DNA from 3 places in the Granulicatella sp. genome. Region 1 is predicted to be linked to each of the others. Evidence: predicted binding sites of a transcription regulator. Region 1 holds the regulator's gene; each other region holds the start of a gene.
What was found. The regulator Rex, encoded in region 1, represses fermentation and respiration genes when NADH is low (regulators of the CRP and FNR family bind a similar motif). The targets are predictions, from matches to a motif close to TTGTGAANTANTTCACAA.
Positions count from the first base shown of each region.

Region 1 (4,848 bases):
GCCTCTTCGATATCGTGCATCTCGGTTTCGAGTTGCTCGATACGTCGAGTCAGCGTACGAATTTGACGTTGCTCTTCTTTTGAGGCATGATAGCTGGCTTTGGCCTCTGTCATCGGCTGAGCTGTTGTTGTTTCAACACTCTTGGCTTCTTGAAGTGCGGCGAGTTCTTCTTTTTCTTGTTTTTTCTCAAGGTAGTAGTCGTAGTCGCCAAGGTAGAGTGTGCTTCCTGTTTCTTCGATTTCAAGAATGGCCGTTGCAATCTTATTGATAAAGAAACGGTCATGGGATACAAAACAAATCGTACCATCGTAGTCGATGAGAGCATCCTCCAATACTTCTTTACTATCGATATCCAAGTGGTTCGTTGGTTCGTCGAGCAGTAGGAAATTATCATGTTCCAGTGACAATTTGCAAAGGGCTAGTCGGGCTTTTTCACCCCCGCTTAGTTGTGCAGTTGTTTTTTCAACGTCACTTCCGGAGAATAGGAAGCTTCCGAGAATCGAACGCACATCTTTTTCGGGCATAGTTGAATGACGAGACCAAAGTTCCTCTAGAACCGTTTGATTCGAGGAAAGGCCAGCCAAGTTTTGGTCATAGTAACCAACTTGGACGCCAGCTCCTAAGTCAATCGATCCTTTGATTAAAGGAAGTTCACCTGTAATCGACTTCAAGAGAGTTGATTTCCCAATTCCATTTGGCCCCACAATAGCAATGGCTTCACGCTTGCGAAGTTGGAAGGAAATCGGACCGCTCAAGGCTTCGTGGTCGTAACCGATATAAGCATCGTTTACTTGTAATACTTGGTTTCCGGATTCGCGTTCCACGGTAAATTCAAATCGAGCAGAGCGCTGATCGCCTTTTGGTTTCTCCAATCGTTCCATTTTCTCTAATTTTTTACGACGGGATTGCGCGCGTTTTGTGGTTGAGGCGCGCACCAAGTTTTTTGCGATGAATTCTTCTAAGTCGTGAATTTCTTGTTGTTGCTTTTCGTAGGCTTTTTGCTTGAGTAAATAGCGTTGTTCGCGTTCTTCTAAGTAGTGTGAGTAGTTTCCCTTGTAATATTCACAGGCTTTATGGCTGATTTCGTAAACCTCATTACATACACGGTCTAAGAAATATTGGTCGTGGGATACGATCACAAGAGCGCAATTGGAAGAGCGTAAATAATCCTCTAACCATGTTAAGGTTTCAATATCCAGGTGGTTCGTCGGTTCGTCTAAAATCAGTAAATCGTGTTTCTCTAATAAAATCCGAGCTAAAGCTAACCGAGTACGTTGCCCTCCAGAGAGCGATTGAATCGGTTGGTCGTAGTCTTCTGGATAGAAACGGAATCCATGAAGGACAGTACGGATTTCAGATTCGTATCCATACGCGTTCTTTTGGTTCAGTTCTTCTTGTAGTTGGTCATAGCGTTTTAAGGCGAGTTCGTATGCCGTAGGGTCTCCTAGAAGGTCAGGGTCACCGAGTTGCTCAGCTGCTTTTTGCGCTTGTTTCTTCAAAGTTTCTACGTCTTCGAAGAGATGAATCATCTCTTCCCAGACGGTTTTCGTTGAATCGATGGCCGCATATTGGTCTAAGTAACCGATGGATAGGTCTTTTTTCTTTGAGACACTTCCCATTGAAGGTTCTTCGATACCCGCCAACATTTTTAAGAGCGTTGATTTTCCAGTACCATTACGCCCAACGATGGCAATCCGCGAATTTTCTTGAATATGAATCGTAATATTTTCAAATAGGACTTCATCTGCAAAAGTTCGAGCGAGTCCTTGTCCTTGTAGTAGTATCATGATAGGTCCTTTCAGTGAGTATTCATCTCATTTTATCATAAAAAAGAGGTGGACAATATTGAAATGCGTTCGAGTTTGCGTTCACATTCACAATTAAGAGGTTGTGAATAAAAAAGTACAAGCCTTGCTGTATATAAGCAAATTATATAGGAGTAAGTGAGGAGCAAACAAAGTATTTGTGAAAATTCATATCGTTGTGATAGAATACGCATGGATGTAAAAGAAAAGGAGTCTTAGATATGAAAGAGTATAAAGAAATGAAAGAAATCGAAGTGCCACGTGCAACCGCAAAACGTTTGGCCATTTATCATCGTTATTTACGTTTCTTGCATGATGCAGGAAAACGTCGTATTTCGTCAACAGAGTTAAGTGAAGCTGTAAAAGTAGATAGCGCAACGATTCGTCGTGATTTTTCTTATTTTGGAGCTTTAGGAAAACGTGGATATGGATATGATGTAGAATACTTATTGGAATTCTTCAGTCATACATTAAACCAAGATCGCTTAACAAATGTAGCTTTAGTCGGCGTTGGTAAATTAGGACAAGCGTTACTAAACTACAATTTCCACCAAAGCAACAATGTTCGCATCAGTGCAGCATTCGATGTGAACCCTGATATCGTCGGAACGATTCAAACAGGAGTTCCAGTCTATAGCATGGATGAAATGATTGAGCAATTAAAAGTTCAACAAATTCAAGTAGCGATTCTAACCGTTCCTCAAGATGTAGCGCAAGATACAGCCGATCGTATTGTAGAAGCAAATGTTCGAGGCATTTTAAACTTCACACCAATTCGATTAAACGCTCCAGAAAACGTTCGAGTTCAAAACGTTGACTTAACAAACGAGCTTCAAACTCTAATCTATTTCCTCGACAATCAAAAATAATTTTTGAAAGGCATCCGTAAAGGGTGCCTTTTTTGTATAAAATAAGAGTATTCAGAAATGCAAAAATTCATGATATACTATACAAAACAAGTAGAACCTTTAAATGCATTAGGGGGCTGAAGAAAATGATGAAGAAATTCAGTAGTGGAATGCTAGGGGTCGTTGCAGTAATAGCGTTAATCATCGGCGGATTTGTAACGTTGAATCTAGTGAAGAAGCATGAAATGGTCACTTTAGTTCAAAGTACGCAGGTGAGAGAATCTATTGAAAATCAATTAAAAGACTTAGATAAAAAAGCGTTGGAAGAAGGCGGAGTTATTCAGTCCTATGAAATTGATGTTGAGTCTATTCAGCATAACCCTATGGGAGGAATTCACTTTAAAATATACTTAAACTCCAATAAGAAATTAAGCGTGAGTTTTAGTCTGACTAAAAGCTTGGATACAGGTCAGTTCAAACATTCTTCAACGGGATATTCAAAGGAAGTCTCAGACTTGATAAAAAATAGGCCATAAGAAATAAGAGCTTTTTATCTAAAATAAGATTTAAAAAACATAAAAAGCACTAATCGATTGCATTGATGCAGTGATTAGTGCTTTTCTTCTGGATCTTTATCGTCTAGAGAATCATCATCCGTTTGGAAATTATCCATGATATTAGCAAGTTTCTTTAATTCATTGTAAGTTCGAAGCATATTGATACTTGTTACGATGTTTGTTGTTGCAAATAGACAGCAGAATAATGTGATAAAGTCAAATCCGTTTCCAGGATAATGAGAAGTTGCTAGAAAGATAAAGAAGATGGCTAGTGCAATTTCAAAATAGAGCTTTCTAAAGAAAATTTTTCTAGGCATAGCGTTCATCCTTTCTTGTTAAAATCTTACATAATTCTGGAAAAATAAGCAAGTATTTATTCTTGATTTTTCCTGACCAAATGAGTATTATAAAACTATGAGTTAGCACTCATTGTTTTCGAGTGCTAAAAAAGAGTAAGGAGGATTTTATATGTTAAAGCCTTTAAAAGATAGAGTTGTTATTCAAATGGTGGAGCAAGAAGAGAAAACGGCTGGTGGATTATTTCTACCAACTACTGCTCAAGAAAAATTACAATTTGCAAAAGTAATCGCAACAAGCGAATTCACTGCTTCTGAAGACCGTCAAGTGTCGGTTGGCGATAAAGTCGTGTTCGAAAAATATTCAGGAACAGAAGTAAAATTAGATGGTCAAGAATATATCATCGTGAAAGAAAAAGATATTATCGCAATTGTTGAATAAAGGGGGATACAATTATGGTGAAAGATATTAAATTTGCAGAAGACGCAAGAAGTGCCATGCTTCGTGGTGTGGACGTTTTAGCAAACACAGTAAAAGTAACATTAGGACCAAAAGGACGTAATGTCGTATTAGAAAAAGCATTCGGATCTCCACTCATTACAAATGATGGGGTCACAATCGCCAAAGAAATCGAATTAGAAGATCACTTCGAAAACATGGGTGCAAAACTCGTAGCTGAAGTGGCTTCAAAAACAAATGATATTGCCGGTGACGGTACAACAACAGCGACTGTTTTAACACAAGCCATCGTTCGTGAAGGATTGAAAAACGTAACGGCTGGCGCAAACCCAGTTGGCATCCGTCGAGGGATTGAACTTGCGACAAAAGCAGCGGTTGAAGAATTACACCGCATTTCTCGTCCTGTTGAATCAAAAGAAGCCATCGCACAAGTGGCGGCTATTTCTTCAGGTTCAGCTGAAGTCGGTGAATTAATCGCTGAAGCTATGGAAAAAGTGGGGAACGACGGCGTTATCACAATCGAAGAATCGAAAGGGATTGAAACAGAATTAGATGTTGTAGAAGGAATGCAATTTGACCGTGGTTACTTATCACAATACATGGTAACTGATAACGACAAGATGATTGCGACTTTAGATAATCCATTTATCTTAATCACAGATAAGAAAGTCTCAAACATCCAAGAAGTTATTCCATTATTAGAACAAATCGTTCAACAAGGACGTGCGTTATTAATTATCGCGGATGACGTGGATGGTGAAGCTTTACCAACATTAGTATTAAACAAATTACGTGGAACATTTAACGTGGTAGCTGTAAAAGCTCCAGGTTTCGGTGACCGTCGTAAAGCGATGTTAGAAGATATCGCTGTGTTAACAGGTG
Region 1 covers NZ_DBHISP010000014.1:23,565-28,412, forward strand. The annotation lists gene ACO5V7_RS07360 (ABC-F family ATP-binding cassette domain-containing protein) at 1-1,787, opposite strand, end outside; gene ACO5V7_RS07365 (redox-sensing transcriptional repressor Rex) at 2,045-2,674, shown strand; gene ACO5V7_RS07370 (DUF1310 family protein) at 2,800-3,189, shown strand; gene ACO5V7_RS07375 (hypothetical protein) at 3,264-3,527, opposite strand; gene ACO5V7_RS07380 (co-chaperone GroES) at 3,679-3,948, shown strand; gene groL (chaperonin GroEL) at 3,963-4,848, shown strand, end outside.

Region 2 (4,848 bases), on a different contig from region 1:
GTAAGTTCGAAATCAATTCACTTGTTTCAACCGCAACAGTCCCCACAAGGATAGGTTGTCCAACTTCATGACGTTGTTTAATGTCTTTAACAACCGCTCTAAATTTACTACGTAGAGATGGATAAATTAAGTCTTGTCCGTCAATACGCTGAATTGGTCGGTTTGTTGGAATCGCAATAACGTTCATGTTGTAGATTTCTCTGAATTCTTCTTCTTCCGTTTTAGCAGTTCCTGTCATTCCTGACAATTTACGATACATACGGAAGTAATTTTGGTAAGTGATTGTTGCCATTGTCTTAGATTCGTTTTCAACTTCAACGCCTTCTTTAGCTTCAATCGCTTGGTGAAGGCCATCTGAGTAACGACGCCCTTCCATGATACGTCCCGTAAATCCATCAACGATTTTAACTTTACCTTCATCCACCACATAGTCGATGTCGCGTAACATAATGTAGTTCGCACGTAAAGCTTGGTCAATATGATGAACAAGCGCTGAGTTATCGACATCATAAAGGTTTGGTAATCGGAATGTTTGTTCCGCTTTATTAATCCCTTCGTCTGTTAATGAGATTGTTTTAGAAGTTAAGTCGATTGTGTAGTCTTCTTCCTCTTTCAACCCTTTAACAAACATATCTGCACGTTGATATAACACAGTTGATTTTTCAGCTTGTCCTGAAATAATTAATGGTGTACGCGCTTCGTCAATTAAGATTGAGTCTGTCTCATCGACAACTGCGTAGTTTAATGAACGTTGTACCATTTGGGATTTATAAACCACCATGTTATCACGTAGATAGTCAAATCCTAGTTCACTGTTTGTACTATATGTGATATCTGCAGCATAAGCGGCACGTTTTTCTTCTGAGGACATGCCTGTTAAGTTCAATCCTACAGTTAATCCTAAGAAATTATATAATTCACCCATCTCACGAGCGTCACGACTTGCTAAATATTCGTTAACAGTAACAACATGGACACCTTCACCAGATAGTGCATTTAAATATACTGGCATTGTCGCTGTTAAAGTTTTCCCTTCCCCAGTACGCATCTCTGCAATGTTCCCATCATGAAGTGTGATTCCACCCATGATTTGAACTTTATATGGGAATAATCCAAGAACACGTTTTGCCCCTTCACGAACAAGCGCAAAAGCTTCAGGAATAAGAGCATCTAAAGTTTCCCCTTTAGCATATCTCTCCTTAAATTCTTCAGTTTTCACTGGAAAATCAGCATCTTCTAATGCAGCCATTTGAGATTCTAACGCAATTACTTTGTCCGCTAATTTCCCTAAACGGCGTAATTCGCGCTTATCATTTTCAACTAACTGTCTCAAAAAATTTGCCATTTAATTAACTCCTTTTTTATCCTCATCCATCGTCCTTATCTTGAAGTATGTAGATGGTGAATATTTTAAAACTCATAAAGTCCTACAAATTGGTACCTATACCTATTGCATCTTGTTTATTTTACCATTGTTTAGCTAATTAAGAAAGCAAAAAAAGGTGACTTTTTTCAAAGTCACCTGATTTTTTTATTAATTTGTTTCAATCAAACCATATTTTCCATCTTTACGACGGTAAACAATGTTTGTTTCGTTCGTTTCAGCATCTTGATAGATAAAGAAATTATGTCCCAACATATTCATTTGTAGTACAGCTTCTTCACTATCCATTGGTTTTAAATCAATTCGTTTCGTACGAACGATTTCTAATCCTGTTTCCTCTTCTTCTGGAGCTTCTGGAAGCGTTGGTAACACAATATCGAATCCTTTTTCACGAGATTTACGATTGATTTTTGTTTTATGCTTACGAACTTGTCTTTCCAGTTTGTCTACTACTAAGTCAATGCTTCCATATAAATCAATTGAAGTTTCCTCAGCGCGTAGAACTAAATAAGGAAGTGGAATTGTTACCTCAACTTTTGCAGTCTTTTCAGTGTAGACTTTCAAGTTAACGTATGCAGTCGCATTAGCTACGTCAGTAAAATACTTTTCAAGTTTGCTAATTTTCTTTTCTGCGTATTGACGAATCGCTTCTGTGACCTCAATATTTTCTCCACGGATATTATATTTAAACATAATACTCTCCCCTTTCATCTGGAAAACCAGATTTGAAGAAATATCCTAAGGACCACTCTTAGGAATTGCTTCGTTTGATTTCTATAGTTTTATTATAAAGCATGAATAGGGCTTTTACAACCGTTTTCAACAATTCTTTCATTAAGAATTGTTAAGGAAAAACAGTCTTTTTGAGGACTTTTCTTAGGATATATTTTGTTTTCATTAGATGAAAAATCATAAAGAATTGAAAATTAGAATCATTCCCAACAAGAATCGCCTATCCCAAAATTCTCCTCATCCCCAGTAATGATTTTCCCCTTTCTAGAAAGTCTCAGATTCCTAGTTAAAACTACACAGAATCTCCATTGACAGAAATCGTTCTCAACGATATAGTGAAATTGTAAACAAAAAAATGAAGGAGTTATACTTATGGAAAAAGTATTTGCTAGTCCGTCTCGTTATGTTCAAGGGAAAGATGTTCTTAAAACTGGTCTTTCTCACGTGTTGGCTCTAGGGGATCGACATCTCCTTCTTTGCGACCCTATCGTTTATGATTTAGTCGGTAAAGAACTGGAAGAAAACCTCGTGAAAGAAGGCGCATTTGTTCATCGTGAAATCTTCCATGGTGAAGCCACCAATGATGAAGTGCGCCGCGTTGCTGAAGTCGTGAAGGAACATCAATTGAATGTTGTCATCGGCTTAGGCGGTGGTAAATCTATCGATACAGCCAAAGCGATTGCGGATGATTCAAATTGTCCGGTAGCGATTTTACCAACAATTGCTTCAACGGATGCTCCAACTTCTGCCCTCTCTGTTATTTATTCAGCAGAAGGCATGTTTAAACGCTATCGTTTCTACAAGAAAAATCCAGAATTAGTATTAGTCGATACAAAAGTCATTGCCAATGCTCCAGTTCGTTTATTAATCTCAGGAATTGCTGATGCGCTTGCTACTTGGGTTGAGGCTCGTGCAGTCATTGAAGCACAAGGAGGCACAATGGTCGGTCAAATGTCAACGATTGCGGCAGCAGCTATCGCTCGCGTCTGCGAAAGTACTTTATTCGAAAATGGTCTACAAGCTGTAGCTGCGGCAAATGCAAAAGTAGTTACTCCAGCTTTAGAAGCCGTTATCGAAGCCAACACACTACTCAGCGGTATCGGTTTTGAATCTGCTGGTCTAGCAGCTGCTCATGCCATCCATAACGGATTCACTGCAATTCATGGAGATATTCATTCTCTTACTCACGGTGAAAAAGTCGCTTATGGTACATTAACACAACTATTATTAGAAAATCGTCCAAAAGAAGAACTCGATAAATACATCACTTTCTACAAAGCACTCGGCTTACCAACAACGCTGAAAGAAGTGAAATTGGATTCTGTGCCATATGAAGACTTACTCAAGATTGGATCTCTTGCAACACAAGAAGGCGAAACCATCCACCAAATGGTTGTTGACTATACTGCCGAAGATGTCGCAAATGCTCTCCTCGCTCTTGACCAATATGTCACTACAAGATTCTAAAAATGACTAGGTAGAATCCAACAGCCCAAGCAGAAATCTGCTTGGACTGTTTTATCGATCGGTTTTGTATCATGTATGATACGTATCATGCATGATACACTTTTTTATCTAAATAATGTCAGAGATTCTACTTCTTCAACTCCTGTTTCCATTAATGCTTTTGCGGCAAGGTGGATTGTTGCGCCGGTTGTATAAACATCATCTATTAATCTGACTATTTTGATACAATGACACTTTTCATTTGAATTCTGATACTTTTATAATCAATCTAACTCTACAATACTTTCATTCTAATAAGTACTAGGTTTAAGAAAAGCTCCACTCTGTATCTTAAAGTTAGTGTCACATCCTATTTACTTCATAAAAAAGGAATTAAGCAACAAACCATCGCTTAATTCCCTTCATATTCATTTTATAAAAAATATGATACTGTCTACCAAATCTATTTGAATATAAGATTTTATTCCTTTTTCTTTAATTTAACGATTGCCATACCAGATAACATCAAAGCACTCCCTACTCCTATTAACGAAGATGCTGTCCCCGTATTAGGCAACTCTTCATCTTTAGGTGGATTATTAACCGTCGTTTCTTGAGACAGTTCCTCTGTTGTTTCCTGTGTCGTGCTCTCCTGCGTAGTTGATGCTGTTCTCTTCTCAAAAGTCCATTCTCCAATAAAACTTACATCTGCTTTATTGATTATTTTTGTTTCTTCATCATAACCTTGGAACGTCCACACACCATCTAATACTGGATCCTCAATTTTCGTTTCACTTGGATGGATTGCCTGTACTTTATCTGTCGTAACATATTTATTCATGTCTTTTGGCAATAAAGTATTAACCGAATCTGGTAGAGACTTACCAGGTGTCCCACTCTTGAACTCATAAGACACACTATATTCGTTTGCCTTATATTTCCATTGACCGACAAACGTAACATCCGTTTCATCAAACACTATTGAATTAAAAGTATAGCCTAAAAAGCTCCAAATTCCATCATCACTCTCCACTTTATCCTCATACACCGGCTTAGCCTTAGCAATATCTCCCTTTCTATACCAGTGATTATCGACTGGGAGTAACTTATTCACCTCTTCCGGCAATTGCTTTCCTAGAGTGACGCTTTCAAAACGATAATACGCATATTTAAAATCAGGTACAATTCCGTCATAAGCCATAATATCCTTCATCCATGTCCCATAAACCGTCATATCCTCAGTAACGATGGTATATTGGGTGAATTCCTCTCCGCTGCCATCTGGC
Region 2 covers NZ_DBHISP010000003.1:46,260-51,107, reverse strand. The annotation lists gene secA (preprotein translocase subunit SecA) at 1-1,345, opposite strand, end outside; gene hpf (ribosome hibernation-promoting factor, HPF/YfiA family) at 1,535-2,077, opposite strand; gene ACO5V7_RS02595 (glycerol dehydrogenase) at 2,489-3,583, shown strand; gene ACO5V7_RS02590 (SHIRT domain-containing protein) at 4,044-4,848, opposite strand, start outside.
Region 2: the regulator Rex is predicted to act here: its motif matches at 2,450-2,467, upstream of ACO5V7_RS02595 (glycerol dehydrogenase).

Region 3 (4,848 bases), on a different contig from region 1:
AGACTCTTTAGATTTAAAATCAATTATTTGATACGACCTGGACGTTCTTTGTATCCAAAGTATGCATCTGCAAGGATTTCTTCCATATCAGCTACCATTGGTAAACGAGGGTTAGCAGGTGAACATTGATCTTCATAAGCAAGCATTGCAATCTCATGGATTGTAGCTAACCATTCTTTATGGTTAACCCCTTGTGCTTTGAAGTTCATTTCGATTCCTACAGCTTCCCCTAGTTCGTATACTGCTTTTGCAAGAGCACTTACAGCTTCTTCAGGTGTTGAAGATGGTAATCCTAACATACGAGCGATGTCTTGGAATTTTTCATCTGCACGGTAGTAGTTGTATTTTGGCCATGTAGCTGCTTTAGCAGGACGAGTACCATTGTAACGAATTACGTATGGTAATAAAATCGCATTTGTACGTCCGTGAACTGTGTGGAAGAATCCACCAATCTTATGCGCCATTGAGTGGCTCATACCTAAGAACGCATTGGCAAATGCCATACCAGCCATTGTAGAAGCGTTATGCATTTTTTCGCGTGATACGAAATCGGCATTTTTCACACTACTTACTAAATTTTCAAATACTAATTTGATTGCTTGCAACGCTAAACCATCTGTATAGTCATTTGCAAGTGTTGAAGTGTACGCTTCAATTGCGTGAGTTAATACGTCCATACCAGTATCAGCTGTTACAAAGTCTGGAACTGTCATCACTAATGCAGGGTCAACAATCGCAATTGTTGGTGTTAGTGAGTAGTCAGCTAATGGATATTTACGGTTGTTTGCTTTATCTGAAATTACCGCGAATGGTGTAACTTCAGAACCTGTACCAGATGTAGTTGGGATACCAACGTATTTAGCACGTTCCCCTAATTCTGGGAATTTAAATGCACGTTTACGGATATCCATGAATTTTTGTACTAAGTCACGGAAGTCCACTTGTGGTTGTTCATAGAACATCCACATTACTTTCGCAGCATCCATTACAGAACCACCACCAAGAGCGACGATTGTATCTGGCTCGAAGCTCTTCATGATTTCTGCACCACGGTTTACTGTTGTGATGTCTGGATCTGGTTCTACATCTGAGAATACTTCATAAATTACTTTGTTTGGACGTAATTCTAATTGTTCAATAACACGTTGTAAGAATCCTAATTTAACCATTGCTTGGTCAGTAACAATCATTACACGGCTTACATTTTTCATTTTTTGTAAGTATTGAATTGAATCGCGTTCGAAATAGATTTTTGATGGAACTTTAAACCATTGCATGTTATTTCTACGTCTCCCTACTTTTTTGATATTTAATAGATTTACAACACTTACGTTATCCCCAACTGAATTACGTCCATAAGAACCGCAACCAAGTGTTAATGATGGGATAAATGCATTATAAACATCCCCGATACCACCAAAAGTAGAAGGAGCATTCCAAATGACACGAATTGCACGAACAACGCGACCAAATTCTTTAGCTAATTCAGCATCTTCAGTATGAATTGCTGCTGAGTGTCCTAAACCATGGAATTCAACCATTTGACGTGCTTTTTCAACACCGTCTTCACGTGATTCTGATTTAAGTACTGCAATGACGGGAGAAAGTTTTTCGCGAGTTAAAGGCTCTTTTTCGCCAACTTCTTTACATTCTGCAGCAAGAATGTTTGTTCCTTCTGGAACTGAGAAACCTGCTTGTTCAGCAATCCATGCAGCTGGTTTACCAACGATGTTCGCATTTAGTTTAGCACCAGCACAGTTTTTGCTGTTTGCTTTCACGCCGAAGCAGAATTCTTCTAATAATGCTTTTTCTTTTTTATTTACGAAGTAAGTATGGTAGCTCTTTAATTCTTCAACAAAGTCATCGTAAATTTCTTTATCAATGATTGCTGCTTGTTCAGAAGCACACACCATACCATTATCGAATGATTTACTCATTACGATATCGTGAGCTGCTTGACGAATGTTAGCAGATTTTTCAACATAAGCTGGAACGTTCCCTGCACCAACCCCAAGAGCTGGTTTTCCGCAAGAGTACGCAGCTTTAACCATTGCATTACCACCTGTTGCTAAGATTGTAGCAATACCATCGTGGTTCATTAAAGCGTTTGTTGCTTCAATTGATGGATGTTCGATCCATTGAACACAGTTTTCAGGAGCTCCTGCTGCAACTGCTGCATCGCGAACGATTTGAGCTGCATGTGCTGAACTTTGTTGAGCTGATGGATGGAATGCAAACACGATTGGGTTCCGTGTTTTTAATGCGATTAACGCTTTGAAAATTGCAGTTGAAGTTGGGTTTGTTGTAGGTGTAATCCCACAAATAACCCCTACAGGTTCAGCAATTAAAGTCAATCCAGTTACGTCATCATCTGAAATAACGCCAACTGTTTTAGTGTGGCGCATGTTGTGCACCACGTGTTCACAGGCAAATAAGTTTTTCGTAGCTTTATCTTCGAAAACTCCACGCCCTGTTTCTTCGATTGCATGTTGTGCTAATACACCGTGTTGGTCTAACGCAGCTACTGATGCTTTGGCTACAATGTAGTCCACTTGTTCTTGATTTAACAAGCGAAATTCATCTAAAGCTTTTAATCCTTTCTCAACTAATAAGTCGATTTCTTGTTGTACTTGGTTGTTTTTTTCTTCACTCACTTGTGATTTCCCCCAGTGCTTGTTAATTTTATCACATTTATATCGTACACTATTTCACATTGTTTGTAAATAGTTTTCATAGAAAAATTTTTCTTTTGAAAACATATTCATTTGTTTTCATCTCCCTTTCAATTTAATGTCCTAACTTATACTTTTATTCTATCTATAATTCCGAAAATATCAATACTATCTCTAAAATATTTTGCAAACCATTACATTTAATTATAAAAGAAAGAAGCCGACATTTTTGCCAGCTTCTTTCTTTAAAACAATTCACTAAGATTGATATCTTCTAATGTTATTTCTTTATTTGTTTGCGCCTCTAGTGACTCAAAATCAAAATACTCATTAATACTTAGCTGATTGATTTGAAAAATTTGTTCAAAAAGATTTTCAGGAATTTTTTTCTTCCATTTATAGTCCACAAAATAATGGGAAAGATCTTCCTTTGAAATGGTCTTATATCCAAGTTCATTAAATTCCATTACCTTATAATGGAACCATGTTTTATGTCTATCTTTTAAACTTTCCTTGTTCATAGACTACTCTTCTTCAGTTGCTACTTCTTCCGTACGAACTTCAAGATTTGTTGGAGCTGCAGTAGGGATGACATGATGAATAGCGCGTTTTTCGAATACTAAAATAACACCTTCACAGTTTAATTCAACCGTTTGATTTTCACTATTCACATTTTCAATGACACCATGTAAACCTCCGATGGTAACAACGCTATCACCTGGTTTAATGGCATCCATTCTTTTCTGCATCTCTTTAACTCTTTGACGTTGTTTACGTCCAAAGAACCAGAACGCTCCACCCGCTACTACTACGTATAAAATTAATAATGTTGTTTGATCCATAATCTTTCCTCATTTCTTAAAATATATAGTCTTACTTTAACAAAAATGACCGGATTTTTCTATAAGCATTAGAAATTTCTAGCATTTTCTTTATTAAATCCATACTCTTCAAAGAACGCTTCTCTAAACTCTAATAAGTTATCATCCATAATCGCTTGTCGAACTTGTTTCATTAAGTTTAATAAGAAGTACAAGTTATGATAACTGGTTAAGCGTAATCCGAATGTTTCATCTGTTTTAAATAAATGACGAATATAAGCACGTGTATAGTTACGGCATGTGTAACAATTACATTTCTCATCTAAAGGACGGAAATCACGTTCATATTTCGCATTTTTGACTACAAGACGTCCGCTACTAGTCATACATGTACCGTTACGCGCAATACGTGTTGGTAATACGCAGTCAAACATATCTACTCCACGAATTACACCATCGATTAATGAGTCGGGTGAACCTACTCCCATTAAATAGCGAGGTTTATTAGAAGGAATCAGTGGGGTTAAGTAATCCAACACTTCATTCATCTCTTGCTTTGTTTCACCAACAGATAATCCTCCAATAGAATATCCTGGGAAATCAAGAGAAATCATGTCTTTAGCATGAGCAATACGTAAATCTTTATAGCCTGCACCTTGTAAGATACCAAATAATGCTTGCGTGTCTGGTGACTTATGCGCCTTTAATCCACGCTCTGCCCAACGAGTGGTACGAGCAATCGAATCTTTCACATAATCATGTGTATGATGAAAATCAGGACATTCGTCGAAACTCATAATAATGTCCGCACCTAATTTATTTTGAACATCAATTGAAATTTCAGGCGATAAGAACAATTTAGATCCATTTAAATGATTTCTAAAATGAACCCCTTCTTCTTCAATACGACGCATATCACTTAACGAAAATACTTGGAAACCACCTGAATCAGTTAGAATTCCTTTCTTCCAATTCATGAAGTTATGGAGTTTACCAGCCTCATCTACAATATCCGCACCAGGACGTAACCATAAATGATAGGTGTTACTCAAAATGATATTAGCGCCCATTTCATCTAATTCTTCTGGAGACATTGATTTCACGGTGGCTAGTGTTCCGACCGGCATAAACATCGGTGTTGGGAAAGTACCGTGAGGTGTAATGATTTCTCCAAGACGAGCGCCTGTATGTTTTTCTGTTTTAATCAATCTATATTTTACTGCAGGTTCTGTCATTACATAAATCCTTTCTTCATTTCATAACTATCTAACTGTACTCTACATAGGCAAAAATGTCCAATAAAAACGGGAGTCACGTGCTTAATGACTCCCTTTCTACTACCAACCTTAATCGGC
Region 3 covers NZ_DBHISP010000001.1:158,223-163,070, forward strand. The annotation lists gene adhE (bifunctional acetaldehyde-CoA/alcohol dehydrogenase) at 24-2,654, opposite strand; gene ACO5V7_RS00730 (post-transcriptional regulator) at 2,918-3,193, opposite strand; gene yajC (preprotein translocase subunit YajC) at 3,197-3,514, opposite strand; gene tgt (tRNA guanosine(34) transglycosylase Tgt) at 3,583-4,728, opposite strand; gene ACO5V7_RS00745 (HesB/YadR/YfhF family protein) at 4,840-4,848, opposite strand, start outside.
Region 3: the regulator Rex is predicted to act here: its motif matches at 2,674-2,691, upstream of adhE (bifunctional acetaldehyde-CoA/alcohol dehydrogenase).